Gluconacetobacter diazotrophicus PA1 5: one gene and its partner. The protein of the gene in region 1 interacts with the protein of each later gene in a pairwise test. Links are inferred from orthologs where the notes say so. Each region holds a gene or a part of one and is shown on either strand. Other genes may lie near its edges.

What was found.
Region 2: the proteins of GDI_RS14465 (region 1) and GDI_RS11315 interact in binary tests that used the Escherichia coli proteins (3 or more experiments, as listed by UniProt). The link is inferred for Gluconacetobacter diazotrophicus PA1 5 from one-to-one orthologs.

The regions. Positions count from the first base shown.
Region 1 is NC_010125.1:3,144,018-3,151,589, forward strand. What follows is about bases 2,343-5,203. They hold GDI_RS14465 (HesB/IscA family protein), read right to left. Parts: upstream 4,033-5,203; coding sequence 3,652-4,032; downstream 2,343-3,651. Other genes in these bases: GDI_RS14455 (hypothetical protein), read left to right, coding at 2,462-2,686; GDI_RS14460 (class I SAM-dependent methyltransferase), read left to right, coding at 2,750-3,538; GDI_RS14470 (SUF system Fe-S cluster assembly protein), read right to left, coding at 4,053-4,487; sufU (Fe-S cluster assembly sulfur transfer protein SufU), read right to left, coding at 4,523-4,948; GDI_RS14480 (cysteine desulfurase), read right to left, coding at 4,969-5,203. In the rest of the region: GDI_RS14445 (DEAD/DEAH box helicase), read left to right, coding at 1-957; GDI_RS14450 (class I SAM-dependent RNA methyltransferase), read left to right, coding at 1,021-2,301; more of GDI_RS14480, read right to left, coding at 5,204-6,216; Fe-S cluster assembly protein SufD, read right to left, coding at 6,218-7,510; Fe-S cluster assembly ATPase SufC, read right to left, coding at 7,507-7,572. UniProt on the Escherichia coli protein: Is able to transfer iron-sulfur clusters to apo-ferredoxin. Multiple cycles of [2Fe2S] cluster formation and transfer are observed, suggesting that IscA acts catalytically.
Region 2 is NC_010125.1:2,441,287-2,448,396, forward strand. The notes cover bases 2,703-5,701. They hold GDI_RS11315 (ferredoxin family 2Fe-2S iron-sulfur cluster binding protein), read right to left. Parts: upstream 4,360-5,701; coding sequence 4,045-4,359; downstream 2,703-4,044. Other genes in these bases: GDI_RS11305 (glutathione S-transferase), read right to left, coding at 2,703-2,899; mnmA (tRNA 2-thiouridine(34) synthase MnmA), read right to left, coding at 2,938-4,023; GDI_RS11320 (cysteine desulfurase family protein), read right to left, coding at 4,347-5,573; GDI_RS11325 (cysteine desulfurase family protein), read right to left, coding at 5,570-5,701. In the rest of the region: GDI_RS11295 (CobW family GTP-binding protein), read right to left, coding at 1-1,022; GDI_RS11300 (glycosyltransferase family 4 protein), read right to left, coding at 1,114-2,223; more of GDI_RS11305, read right to left, coding at 2,231-2,702; more of GDI_RS11325, read right to left, coding at 5,702-6,736. UniProt on the Escherichia coli protein: Ferredoxin are iron-sulfur proteins that transfer electrons in a wide variety of metabolic reactions. Although the function of this ferredoxin is unknown it is probable that it has a role as a cellular electron transfer protein.

The sequences.
Region 1 (7,572 bases):
TCGGCCACCATGGCGCCGGAGATCCGCCGCCTGGCGGACATGTTCCTGCAGAACCCCAAGGAAATCACCGTCAGCCGCCCGTCCTCGGTCGCCACCACCATCGAGACCGGGCTGGTCGTCGTCGACGAGGCCGACAAGCGGCGGGTGCTGCGCCGCATGCTGCGCGACGACGCGGTGCAGAACGCCATCGTGTTCTGCAACCGCAAGCGCGATGTCGATGTCCTGTACAAATCGCTGGTGAAGCATGATTTCTCGGCCGGGGCGCTGCATGGCGACCTGCCGCAGTCGGTCCGTTTCGCGACCCTGGAGCGTTTCAAGTCCGGCGAACTGAAGATCCTGGTCTGTTCGGACGTGGCCGCGCGCGGCATCGATATCGGCGGCCTGTCGCATGTCTTCAATTTCGACCTGCCGTTCCATGCCGAGGATTACGTCCACCGGATCGGCCGTACCGGCCGCGCCGGGCGATCCGGCCATGCCTACAGCCTGGCGACCCCGTATGACCGCGCGCTGGCCGAGGCCATCGAAACGCTGATCGGCCATGCGATTCCCCGGCTGGAGGTCGAAGGCGTGACCCAATTGGAATGGTCCGAGGAATCGGGCACCCGTGGCGGGCGTGGCCGTGGTCGCGGCAAGGGCAAGGCCCCGGACCGGCGGGGCGGCAAGCCCGACCGCGCCCGGAACGACGCCACGCCAGCCGAGGACAAGGCCGAACCCGTCGCGCCCCCCCAGCCCGTTTCCGCCCCCGTTCCGCCCCCGTCCCCCGCGGCCGTCCCCGCCGAGGCGGCGTCGCCGCGCCGGTCCGGCCCGAACCGCCAGCGGGACCGCGATCGCGACCGGCATGCCGAGGACGGGATATCCGGCCAGAACGGGACGGTCATCGGGTTCGGCGACGACGTCCCCGCCTTCATGACGCTGCCCCGGCGGGGCCCGCCATCGTGCCCGGTGTCGATGAGGTGATCGACGAGACGGCCTGAGAAAGGCCGGGGCCCTGCCCTTCGAAACCCCATTCGCCTGGATGACATGACGATCGAAGCCGATATCGCCCTTCTGGGCACGGACGGGGACGGCATTGCCCGCACCGCCGAAGGCGACCGCCTGTTCATCCCCGGCGCGCTGCCGGGCGAGCATGTCCTGGCCGACCGGGTGGACGAACGCACCGCCCACCTGACATCCATCCTGCGGCCCAGCCCGGACCGGGTGACGCCGCCCTGCCCGCTGTTCGGAACCTGCGGCGGATGCGCGATCCAGCATCTGTCGCTGGCCGCCGCGCTGGACTGGAAGGCCGGGCTGGTCGTCCATGCGCTGGAGCGCGCCGGATTCGCCGCCCCCGCGATCACCGGAACGGTCCAGAGCCCGCCCGGATCGCGCCGGCGGATCGACCTGGCGGTCCGGCGCCGGCCGGAGGGCGTATGCATCGGGCTGCATGCCCGGCGCGGCGACGTGGTGGACCTGACCGCCTGCCCGGTCCTGGAACCGGCGCTGTTCGCCCTGCTCCCGGCCCTGCGTGCCGTGATGCAGTCGCTGGGGGCTCTGCGGCGCGACGGTGACGCCCTGATCAACATGCTGGATTCAGGCCCCGACCTGCTGCTGGCGACCGACGGCCCGCTGGAAGCGGCGGACCGTGCCAAGCTGGCGTCCTTTGCCCGCGACCACCGGATTCCCCGCATCGCCTGGCGCCGTGCGGGCACGACGGACGTGCCGGAAACCGCCGCCCAGACCGCATCGGTTCGGCATGAACTGTCCGGCGTCGCCACCATGCCGCCGCCCGGCGCGTTCCTGCAGCCGACGCGCGAGGGCGAGGCCGCGATCATCGCCGCCGTACTGGCCGGCCTACCGCGCCGACTGGTGCGGAAGGATACGGTGATCGAACTCTATGCCGGGTGCGGCACGCTGTCCTTCGCGCTGGGGCAGCACGTGCGCACCCTGGCGTTCGAGGGACAGCCCGACGCGGTCGCGACCCTGCGCCGCGCCACGACGGGCACGCGCGTGGTCGCCGAACAGCGCGACCTGAACCGCCAGCCGGTGATGGCGCGCCAGATTGCCGACGCGCGGGCGGTGGTGCTGGACCCGCCTTATACCGGGGCCGGGGCGCAGATGGCCGAGATCGTCGCCGGCCGGCCGGAGCGAATCGTCTATGTCAGTTGCAATCCGCAGGCGCTGGGCCGCGACGCCGCCGGACTGCAGGCGGCGGGCTATCGCCTGGACGGCGTGACGATCATCGACCAGTTCCTGTGGTCGACCGAGGTCGAAGCCGTCTGCGTCTTCACCGCCCCACCCGCCCCCCGCCGCCGGACGCGGTAATCACGGCGCTTTGGGTGACGACAGGGCCTGCCTTGCGCTAGGCTTGACCTGCTGTTCTGCATCAAGACGGTCTGTCCGGCCGGAGAGCCTGCCGCTGACGAAACCGGGCTGTGCCCGTCACGCTGGTATCGAACGTCCATCGGAAGCGATCGGGGCGGGTATGGCGAGCAAGGATGAACCGGATGAAGCCGAAACAACCGCGTCCAGTGTCGCGACGGCCCTGATCCGGATTTACGGCGCGGTGGCCATCGGCACGATCCGACGCCATATCAGCCGGTGCGTGGAGGACAACCTGACCGACGAGGCCGAATTCTGGCTCCGGGTCAGGAACCGGGCCACCGTGCTGCTGAGAACGTCCCGCTGGAAAAGCGACACGATCCATTGATCGGTCACATTCCACTGCAATTCCTGTTACGCTCCGAGTCCGACATCTTAGGAAAGTGGACTCATGACCACACGCAGGTTCTTCATTATTTTCGGCCTTGTCGGACTATTCAGCGGCACGGCGATCATGCCCGCCTCGGCCCAGCTTGCCGCGCCCGCCCTCCGTCACGGCGAGGGGGTTCGCATTGCCGCGGCGCTGAGCAACCGCGACCGGCCGGAGGCGGACCGTGCGGCGGACGCAAACCGCAAGCCCGCCAGCCTGCTGGCTTTCGCCGGCGTCAGGCGCGGGATGAACGTCGCGGACATCATGCCGGGCCAGGGCTATTTCACGCGGATCTTCAGCAATCTGGTCGGCGCGGGCGGCCATGTCTGGGCGGTGGTCCCGGCCGCGCGCCTGGCGCAGAATCCCAGGGCGGCGGACGCGGTCAAGGCGATTGCCGCCGATGCATCCTTCGGCAACGTCACCGCACTGGTCCAGAAGCTGGATGCGCTTTCGTTTCCCAAGCCCCTCGATCTCGCCTGGACATCGCAGAATTATCACGACGTCTATTACGGCGCCGGACCGGATGCGGCGCTCGCCCTCGACAAGGCGGTTTTCGCGTCACTCCGGCGGGGCGGGACCTTCATGGTGGTGGATCATGTCGCCAATCCCGGCATGACGCCGGACGCGGTCCGCAAGCTGCATCGGATCGACCCCGCCATCATCCGCCAGCAGGTCGAGGCCGCCGGCTTCCAGTTCGAGGGCGAGAGCAAGCTGCTGGCCAATCCCGCGGATTCCCACACCCTCACGGTCTTCGACCCGTCGATTCGCGGCCATACCGACCAGGTCGTGCTGAAATTCCGCAAGCCCTGATCCTCAAGAAGAACAGGAGGGGACCGAATCTGCTGCTGGACCTGGCAGGCGCGCCGGACCTGCAGCAGGCCCGCCAGGCCGGGCTCTTTCCGCTGACTCTCGGGGACCCGGGATCAGACGTGGAAGCTCTCGCCGCAGCCGCAGCGTCCCTTTTCGTTGGGATTGCTGAAGGTGAAGCCGGATTCGAGCTGTCTGGTCTCGTAATCCATCGTCGTGCCGATCAGGAACAGCGTCGCCTTGCGGTCCACCAGCACGGTCACGCCCTTGTCGGTCACGACCTCGTCCCCGGGGCCGGCGGCATCGACGAAGTTCATGTCGTAGGCGTGGCCCGAGCAGCCCTTGGTCGAGACCGCGATGCGCAGCTTCTGGCCGGCATGCGCGGTTTCGTACAGCACGCGCAGCCGGTCGGCCGCCCGGTCGGTCAGCGCCATCAGCGGTGGCAGGGGCCGCGCGGGGCGCGAGGGCGTGGCCGTGTGTTCGGTCGGAAGGGTCATAGGCGTCCTCCTGGGAATGATCAGAACATGTTCAGGGCCAGGCGGGCATCGTCGCTCATGCGCGACATGTCCCATGGCGGGTCCCAGACGATTTCGACATCGGCGCTGGTCACGCCCGCGACGGCGCGCACGGCTTCCTGCACCTGGGCCGGCAGTTCCTGGGCGCTGGGGCAATTCGGGGCCGTCAGCGTCATCTCGATATGCACGGCACCGTCGCGGTGCAGGTCGATGGCGTAGATCAGGCCCAGTTCGTAGATATTCACGGGAATTTCCGGATCGTAGACGCTGGCGATCGCGGCGATCACCGAATCCTCGTCCGGGGCATCCGATTCCGTCCGCGCGTCGGCGGCCGGCATGTCGTCCGGCGTCCAGCTTTCGACCGATCCCCCCTCGGCCGTCGCGGGGGGAGCGAACGAAAATGCCTCTTCCGCCGGTCTGGTCGCGGGTTCGTCCATCGCTTCCGTCTTCTCGGGTTGTGCGTTCATCCGCCTCATCCCTCCTTCGACTCGTTCAACGCGTCATCCAGCGCCGACCACGGCAATGTGGCGCAGCGGATTCGCGAGCGGTGCCGGTGCAGGCCGGCGAAAGTCGCCAGTTCGGGGTTCGGCGCGTCGCCCCCGGTCCGCAGCATGTCGGTGAAGGCGCGGGACAGAACCCCCAGTTCCGCGACGCTGCGCCCCGGCGCCAGGTCGGCCATCATATCGGCCGAGGCGACGCAGATGGCGCATCCCCGTGTCTGATGCCGGACCATCACGACCCGGCCCGCCGCGTCCAGCGTCACACCCAGCCGCACCCGGTCGCCGCACATCGGATTCGTGCCCTCGCCCTGATGGGTCGCCCCGTCCAGCGGGCCGGCATGAACGGGCGCGCGGGCCCGCTCGATCACCTGCCGCTGGTAGAGCCCGTCCTGGTCCATCGTCCTCTTCCCCCCGCGCCTTACAGGAAGAAGGAGCGGATCTGCTCCAGCGTCCTGGCCAGAGCGTCCACCTCCTCGCGCGTCGTATAGAGGCCGAAGCTGGCCCGCGCGGTGGCGGACAGCCCCAGGCGCCGCATCAGCGGTTCCGCGCAATGATGGCCGGCCCGGATCGCGATGCCGTTCCGGTCCAGCAGGGTGGCGATGTCATGCGGATGCACGTCGTCCATGGTGAACGAGATCACGCCGCCGCGTTCGACCGGCGACCCCACCACGTGCAGGCCGGGCACCTCGCCCAGCCGCCGCAGCGCATGGTCCAGCAGCGCGGATTCATGCGCCGCGATGGCGTCATATCCCACCGATTCGACGTAGGAGATGGCGGCCCCCAGCCCGATGGTCTCGATAATGGCGGGCGTGCCGGCCTCGAACTTGTGGGGCACGGTCGCCCAGCTCGATCCCTCGAACCGGACGGAGGAAATCATGTCGCCCCCGCCCAGGAAGGGCGGCATTTCCTCCAGCAGTTCGCGCCGCCCCCACAGCACGCCGATGCCCGTGGGGCCGTACAGCTTGTGCCCGGTGAAGGTGTAGAAATCGGCGTCGATCGCCCGCACGTCCACCCGGTGATGGACCACCATCTGGCTGCCGTCGAACAGCACCCGCGCACCGGCGGCATGCGCGATGTCCGCGATCTTGCGCGCCGGGGTGATGGTGCCCAGCACGTTGGACATGTGGGTGACGGCCACCAGCGCCACCTTGCCGTCATCCAGCAGCCGCGCCAGGGCATCCAGTTCCAGGTCGCCGGAATCGCTGATCGGCGCCACGCGCAGTTCGATGCCCGCGCGGTCGCGCAGCATCTGCCAGGGCACCAGGTTGGCGTGATGCTCCATTTCCGAGATCACGACCGCCTGGCCCGGACGCATCAGGCTGCCGAAGGAATGGGCGACCAGGTTGATCGCCTCGGTGCTGTTGCGCGTGAAGATGATTTCCTCGCGCGCCGCACCGATCAGGCCGGCGACCTGGTCGCGCACGCCCTCGTACGCGTCGGTGGTCCGCTCGCTCATCCAGTGCAGGCCGCGATGGATGTTGGCGTACTGGGTACGCATCGTCTCCGCCATCGCCTCGATGACCGGAAGCGGCTTCTGGGCCGAGGCCGCGCTGTCCAGGAAGACCAGCGGCTTGCCGTGCACCCTCTCGTTCAGGATCGGGAAATCGTCGCGGCGGGCGCGCAGGGCGTCGATCGGGTCGGGCATGACGGCGGGCGAGACATCCATGTTACGCGTCCTTCCGGTTCCACCAGGATTCGACCGCGCGATCCAGCACCGCGCGCAGGCTCTCGTCCCCGATCAATTCGACCGCATCGTGCAGGAAGGCCTTGACCAGGATGGCGCGGGCTTCATGCTCGGCCACGCCGCGGCTGCGGAGATAGAACAATTGATCCGGGTCCAGCGCCCCCACGGTCGCACCGTGGCTGCAGCGCACGTCGTCGGCATAGATTTCCAGTTCCGGCTTGGCGTCGATCTCGGCGGTATCGGACAGCAGCAGCGCCTGATTCATCTGGTAGCCGTCGGTCTTCTGCGCAATGCGTTCCACCAGGATCTTGCCCTGGAATACCCCGCGCGCATGGCCCGACAGCACATTCTTCACCGTCTGGCGCGAATTGCACGCCGGCGCCGCATGGGTGATGACGCTGGTCAGGTCGGCCACCTGCCGCCCGTCCAGCAGTTGCGCGCCGTTCACGTGCACGATCCCGCCTTCGGCCGCCAGCCGGGCGTGGACCTCGTGCCGCGCCAGCGAAGCGCCCAGGGTCAGGGTGAAACTGTCATAGCTGGCGCCCGCGCCGACTTCGGCGTGGATGACGGCCAGGTGCTGCGCCGCCGGGTCCTCGGCCTGCAGCTTGGCATGGATCAGGGCGGCATTATCCGCGACCGTGATGTCGAAGACCGGGTTGTGCAGGTAGGCCCCGCGCCCGACCGCGAGGTCCAGCACAGACAGGCGCGCGCCCTGGTCCAGCACGATACGGTGCCGGGGATGGACGGACAGCGGCGCGGAGTCCGCCACCGTCACCGACAGCAGCAGCATCCGCCCGGCATCGACGCCCGGCCCCACATGCAGCACCAGCCCGTCATCGGCCAGCAGCGTGTTCAGCGCCGTCGCGACATCGTCGTACGGCGGCGATTCGTCCCGCGCGGTCAGGCGCGTGACCGTCACGCCGTCGGGCAGGCGCGACAGCGCGGCATCGAACCGGCCATCGACCACGACGGCGCGCGGCAGGTCCGCATCCAGGGCGAACTCCCGCTCGGTCTCGGCCACGATGGCGTGGACCGCCGACATGTCGGGCCGGGCCGGCGCGGCGGCGAACGGAATGTCGGCCAGGGCCCGCAGCGAGGTGTATTTCCAGGCCTCGACCCCGGTGCGCGGCAGGCCCGAAGCCCGCAGCAGCGCGGCGGCGCGGTCGCGCGACGGGTTCGCGCCCGCCTGCCCGTCATACCGGGCCAGGAAGGACGCGGCGCTGGCGCCGGCGGTCCTGCCCCCCCGGGCGACCGCGTTCTCGGCGACCGCGTTCACGCGGCCTCCGCCAGGAAGCGGGCATAGCCCTGGGCCTCGAGCTGCTTCGCCAGTTCGGGACC
Region 2 (7,110 bases), 700 kb from region 1 along the record:
TTGAGGTTGCGGCCGGCGAAGACCAGGCGGGCATCGCGGGCGTCGCCTTCCTTCCACGGACCGATGAAGCCGCCATCGGCCATCATGTGCACGGCCTGGAAGGCGAAGCGCCGGTTCTCGCCCGCATAGTTCAGGATGCCCTTGGCGCGCAGGATGTCGGCCCCCTGGGCCTGCAGCAACGCGCCGATCCAGGCCCGCCAACTTCGCCGCATCCAGCGGTTCCTCCACCACTGTCGGCCCCCTGTTCGCAGCAACGCGCCGATCCAGGCCTGGAACTTCGCCGCATCCAGCGGTTCCTCCACCACATAGGACATCGAGGTCACGTTTTCCTCGTGCGAATGGGCTGGGTGTACTCCACGAAGCGCGTGCGCGTGCTCCAGCGCGCGGGCCAGGTCGAAGCCGCCCTGGTCCAGCACGATCGGGCGCGACGTCGCCGCGCTGGGCCCGGTGCAGGCGCGCCACCGCGTTGATCGCCGTGCGCGACGGGCCGCGATCGCGGCCTCGTCCACCAGGTCGGTCTTGTTCAGGATGATGACGTCGGCGAAGGCGATCTGGTTCACCGCCTCGGGGCTTTCGTCCAGCGTCTGCAGCACGTTCATCGCGTCCACGACGGTCACGACGGCGTCCAGGCGCGTCTTGCCGCGCACGTCCTCGTCGACGAAGAAGGTCTGCGCCACGGGTGCGGGGTCAGCCAGGCCGGTGGTCTCGACGATGATGCCGTCGAACTTCCCGCGCCGCTTCATCAGGCTGCCCAGGATGCGGATCAGGTCGCCCCGCACGGTGCAGCAGATGCAGCCGTTGTTCATCTCGAACACTTCCTCGTCGGCATCCACCACGAGGTCGTTGTCCACGCCGAGTTCCCCGAACTCGTTGATCACCACGGCGTATTTGCGCCCGTGCTCCGCCGTCAGGATATGGTTGAGCAGCGTGGTCTTGCCCGCGCCGAGAAAGCCCGTCAGCACCGTCACCGGCACCAGCCCATCACCGTCTTTCGGCTGGAGCGCCGCTTGGGTTTCAGACATGTCGTCTCCTGTCCCTGTATCCATTCGTTCCTGCATATAGGCCCACCCGCCCGCCGGTCCCATCCCCCGGCGGCATGAAAATGGCGGCCGGTCAGGCGCCGGGGCCTGCCCCGCCGGCGGCGATGCCGGCCCGGCGCAGGCCGCGCAACGTGGTCCGGGCGGCCGCGCAGTCGAACAGCCGCGCCCGCGCCCGCCCCCGCGCCGACAGGTCGGCCCGCCGGTCCGCCGAACGGGCCAGGTCGCGGATCGCATCCGCCAGTCCGGTTTCCGGGTCCGGCGGAACCAGCAGCGCGGCATCCCCCACCAGGTCGGGCAGCCCGCCGCGAGGGGATGCGACCAGCGCGGCGCCGCAGGCCATGGCTTCCAGCGCCGTCAGGCCGAACGGTTCCGGCCAGCGGCTGGGCACCACGACGATGGCGGCACGGGCCATTTCGGCCAGCACGCGGTCATGGGGCCGGTAGCCGGCCATGTCCACGCCTGCCGCCCGCGCCAGAGGCCGCAATGCCTCCAGGAACGGCGTGTCCGGCGAATCGGGGCCGAACCGGTCCGCGCCGATCATCCGCGCCCGCCATCCCGGCAGGTCGGGCAGCACCGCGCCGCACGCCGCGACGAAGGCATCCGCCCCCTTGTCCGCCACCACGCGGCCGGCGAACAGGATCGTCCGGTCCCGCCCGGCCGGCGGCAGGGCGGGCGGCAGCCCGGCCAGGTCGATACAATTCGGGACCACGTCGACCCCCGCCCCGGTGGGCAGGCCCGCGACGAACCGCCCCCGGACCCAGCCGGACACCGCGACCACCCGCATGCGCCGCAGGATCGCCGCCCGCAGCACCGGCGAGGTCGCGCCCCGCATCGCCTGCGGGTCGTTATGCAGCACCAGCATCATCGGCAGGCGGGGAAACCGCCGGGCCAGCGCCCAGGCCACGTCCGGGCGATTATGGATTTCGACCAGCGCCGGGCGCACGGCGCGCACGATCCGCGCCACGGCGGCGGCGTAGCGTCCCGCCCCCCCCGCGATCCAGGCCGGCGGCCACAGGCCTGGCACCGCCGGCCGGAAGGTCACGCCGTCGAACGGCGCGGCCACCGCCGTGCCGACGACCACGTCGCCCACGTCCGCCAGCCGGCGCACCAGCAGGCTGATCGCCCCCGCCTGCCCCGGCGCGAAGCGCTCTCGCGGCGGCAGCACGGTGACGACCGGCGCCACCAGGCCGTCAGGAAATGGATTCGTAGCGGTCGAGCTGCCACGCGGCGGGCTCGCGCGCCGCCTCGTCATACCAGCGCACGACCAGCGGATGCGCGCGCAGCGCCGCCGCATACTCGGCCGCCACCGGCGACAGCGTCACGCCATAGGACAGGAACCGGGCGATCACCGGGGCATACATCGCGTCCGCGACGGTCAGGCCCGCGCCGAACAGATAGGGGCCGCCCGCCCCGAACGTCGCGCGGGTTTCCGACAGGATGGCGTCGATCCGCGCGATGTCCCCCAGCACATCGTCCGCCAGGGGCGCCGCCAAAGGCCGCGCCTGGCGGCCCAGGTTCATCGGCATGGCCATGCGCAACGGGCGGAATCCGGCATGCATTTCCGACGCGATGCTGCGGGCATGGGCACGGGCGACGCGATCGGCCGGCCACAGCGCGGGGGCGATCTCGGCGCAATATTCCCCGATCGCCAGGCTTTCCCACACCCGCGCGCCCCGATGTTCCAGATACGGCACCAGCCCGTTGGGCGAAACCACCTTGATCCCGGCGGTGCCGCCGCCCCCGGCGATGGGAATCAGGACCTCCTCGACATCCAGCCCGGCCAGATGCACGACCAGCCAGCCGCGCAGCGACCAGGACGAATACCGTCTGGTGCCGATGATCAGTCTGCCGTCCGCCATACCACCCATCCTTCGTCCCTTACGCGCGGTCCTGCCGTTCAGGCCGCCGCGCCCGCCATCTCGCGCCGCCGGATGAAGCCGCCGCCCAGGACGCGGCTGCCGTCATATAGCACGCAGGCCTGCCCGGGGGCCGGCATCGCGGCTTCGTCCAGCGTCACCGAGGCGCCGTCCGCCGTGCGCCGCACCGTCGCGGGCCGCGCGGCTTCGCGCGCGCGGATCTGGACCAGGCAGCGCAGGTCCCCCTCGGGCGGGTCGATCAGCCAGTTCATGTCCCGCAGCGACAGGTCGCGCACGGCGCTGCCGGTGCGCGGCCCGATCACCACGCGCCGGGAAGCGGGGTCGATGCCCACCACCATCTGGCGCGCGCCGTCACGCATCGCGGCATCGCCCAGCCGGCGGCTCTGCCCCACCGTGAAGCGGGTCACGCCGTCATGCCGCCCGACGACCCGGCCCGATCCATCCACGATCTCGCCCTCGCCCGCCATTTCGGGGCGCAGCGCCTCGACCACCCGGGCATAGGACCCGTCGGGCACGAAGCACAGGTCCTGGCTGTCGGGCTTGGCCGCCACGGACAGGCCGAACCGCTCGGCCTCGGCCCGGACGGCGGCCTTGTCCGGCATGTCGCCTAACGGAAAGCGCAGGAATTCCAGTTGCTGGCGGGTGGTCGCGAACAGGAACCAGGACTGGTCCCGGCCTTCATCCACCGGGCGGTGCAGTTCGGCCCCGTCCGGCCCCTCGATCCGGCGGACGTAATGGCCGGTCGCCATCGCCTCTGCCCCCAGGTCGCGCGCAATGCCCAGCAGGTCGGTGAATTTCACCCCCTGGTTGCAGGCCACGCAGGGTACCGGGGTCTCGCCGCCGGCATAGGCGTCGGCGAAGGTCTCGATCACGCTCTGGCGGAAGCGTGTTTCCGCGTCGATCACGTAATGGGGGATGCCCAGCCGGTCGGCCACGCGGCGCGCATCATGGATGTCGCGTCCGGCACAGCAGGCGCCCTTGCGGGCGGACTCGCGCGAATCATAGAGCTGCAGCGTCGCGCCGACGACCTCGTGGCCTTCGGCCACCAGGCGCGCGGCGACCACGCTGCTGTCCACGCCGCCGGACATGGCGACCATGATCCGCATGAGTTGGTTCCCCCGTCTTTCTCAGGCCTTGTGCGGCAGGCGCACGACCAGCCCGTCCAGTGCCTCGGTCATCACGATCTGGCAGCCCAGGCGCGACGTCTTTTCCAGGCCGAATGCCAGGTCCAGCATGTCTTCCTCGTCCTCGGTCGGCGCGGCCAGCTTCGGGGCCCAGTCGGGATCGACCACGACGTGGCAGGTGGCGCAGGCCAGCGATCCCTCGCAGGCGCCTTCCAGGTCCACCCCGTGCTTGTGCGCGATCTCGAGGACCGACAGACCGACCGGCGCGTCGACCTCGCGGCGCGTTCCGTCACTCTCGATGAAAATCATATGCGGCATTCTGCTGTCCTGGCCGTATCGTCGTGGGCGGCGCGCGCGGCCGCCCCCCGTTCAGCCCGGCGCGCATCCGCTACAGCCCGGCACAGGATCGCGGCCGCACGATCCATATCGGCGGCTGAGGTATAGCGTCCCACCGCCAGACGCAAGCTTCGTGCCGCGTCCTCGGCCCTCAGCCCCATCGCCGTCAGCACATAGGACGGCACCAGTTCGGCCGACGAGCACGCCGATCCGGTGGATACGCACAGTTCCGGCGCATGCGCGATCACGTCCAGCGCCCGCACGTCGGGAAAGCGCAGGTTCAGGTTGGCCGGCAGGCGGTGCGCCATCGACCCGTTGACCACGATCCCGGGAACGCCCTCCTCCATGCGCTCCAGGAATCCGTCGCGCAGCGCCGCCATCCGCCGTGCCTCCTCGACCCTGACCGTCCGCGCGATGCGGCACGCGGCGCCGAACCCCACCAGCAGCGGCGTGGGCAGCGTGCCCGAGCGCAGTCCGCGTTCCTGGCCGCCGCCCGAGAACAGCGGCGCCAGCCGCACCCGGGGCCGCCGCCGGACATACAGCGCGCCCACCCCCTTCGGCCCGTACAGCTTGTGCGCCGACACCGATGCCAGGTCCAGGTCCATCGCCCGGACATCCAGCGCCACCTTGCCCGCCGCCTGCGCCACGTCGCTGTGCAGCAGCGCGCCCGCCGCCCGCACAATGGGGGCCAGGGCGGCCATGTCGTGCAGCACCCCGGTCTCGTTGTTCGCCGCCATGATGCTGACCAGCAGGGTGGGCACCGCCAGCGCCGCGCGCAGCGTCCCGGGGTCCAGCCGCCCATCGGGCGCGACCGGCAGCACCACCGGATCGAACCCTTCCGCCGCCAGGTCGCGCACCGATTCCAGCACGCATTTATGTTCCGTGGCCACGGTAGTGACGCGCCGCCGGGCGTCGCCCCGGGCCGCCAGATGGCGCACCGCCCCCTTGATGGCGATGTTGTTGACCTCGGTCGCCCCGGAGGTGAAGACGATTTCCCGCGCGTCGGCACCCAGCAGGGCGCCGACCTCGGCCCGCGCCTGCTCGCCCGCGTCCCAGGCCCGGCGGCCCAGCGCGTGATCGGCGCTGTGGGGATTGCCGAACGATTCGGCGAACCACGGCATCATCGCCGCGACGACCGCCGGATCGCACGGCGTGGTGGCCTGGTAGTCCAGATAGAGTTCGCGCCCGTCCGTCATACGTGGACCTCCGTTCGTTCCGATCTCGCACGCGCCGGCAGCCGGGCCGCCATCGCACGCCAGGCGGCGATGAAGCGCGTCACGTCATCCTCGCGCACCGTCCAGGGCAGCGAGACGCGAATCGCCTCGCCGGCCAGCGACCCGTGGCCCATCGCCTGCAGCACATGCGACCGCGCGACCTTGCCTGACGAACAGGCCGACCCGGCCGATACGCCGAATCCCGCCAGGTCCAGCGCGATCAACTGGATCTGCGCCGCACGACCGGGCAGGGCCAGGGACGTGGTGTTGGGCAGGCGCGGCGCGTCGCCGCCACAGACGACGGCACCGGCGGCACGCGCCGCCGCATCGATCGCGTCGCGCCACCGTGCCAGCGTCGTGGGATCGGCGCGTCCGTCCCCGCCACCCGCCAGGGCCGCCACCGCGTCCCCGGCCGCCTCGGCCATCGCCGCGATGGCCGGCAGGGCAGGCGTGCCCCCGCGCCGGCCGTGCTCCTGCCCGCCGCCGGCCATCATCGGCGGCAGCGCCCGCGTCGCCTCCCCGGCCAGCAGCAGGGCCCCCGCGCCCTTAACGCCGCCGAATTTATGGCCCGAGACCGCCTGCTGTCGGCACCCCAGCGCGCCCAGGTCGATGGGTATCCGTCCCGCCGCCTGCACGGCATCGACATGCAGCAGCGCCCCATGGGCGTGGCAGATCCGCACCGCCTCGGCCACCGGCTGGATCGTCCCGACCTCGTTGTTCGCCAGCATCAGGCATACCAGCGGCGGGGGGCCGTCCGCTTCGACCAGCCATTGCTCCAGCACCTCCAGCCGCGCCACGCCCTGCCCATCCACGGGTATCAGGTCCGCGCCGGCCGGCACGGCGGCCCGCACCGCGTCGTGTTCGACGGCCGAGGCCAGAATGCGCCGGCCCCCGCCCAGTCCGGCGATCGCCAACAGGTTGGCCTCGGTCCCGCCCGAGGTCAGGACGCAATTATCCGCCCGCGCGCCGAACAGCGCGGCCAGCCGTTCCCGCGCGGATTCGAGGATCGCGCGCGCCTGCCGCCCCGCCCGGTGGACCGATGACGGATTGCCGGTGATCGCGGCCGCGCGGGCCATGGCGTCCAGCGCGGCGGGACGCGCGGGCTCCGACGCGTTGGCATCGAAATAGAAAAAATCGCGATCCATGACCTCCACCCTGCGCGTCCGTCCTTGCCCCACGATGCGCGCTTCTGTCCGAATTCCGGGTCGCGCGGCGCGACCTAAACACGATTTATATGGCAATTGGCGATTTTGGATCGCTATATACGGTCCGCAGCCTGGCCGGTCAGCGCATGACCGGTCCGGCGGACGAAGATTTTTTCATGGCCGGATGCACGATCCCGCCCGACGCGACCGCGCCGGACAGGGCGCGCTGGGGCCTGAAGAAGGGATACTGAACTATGGTCCTGTCCTGCTGGAAGTCAACCGCCCCCCTCGCTTCCGCCCCTCCTGACTTCCCCCGCCCGCTTCCGACGGCTGATGGAAACGCATTCCACGCCTGACGAACCGGCATTTTGATC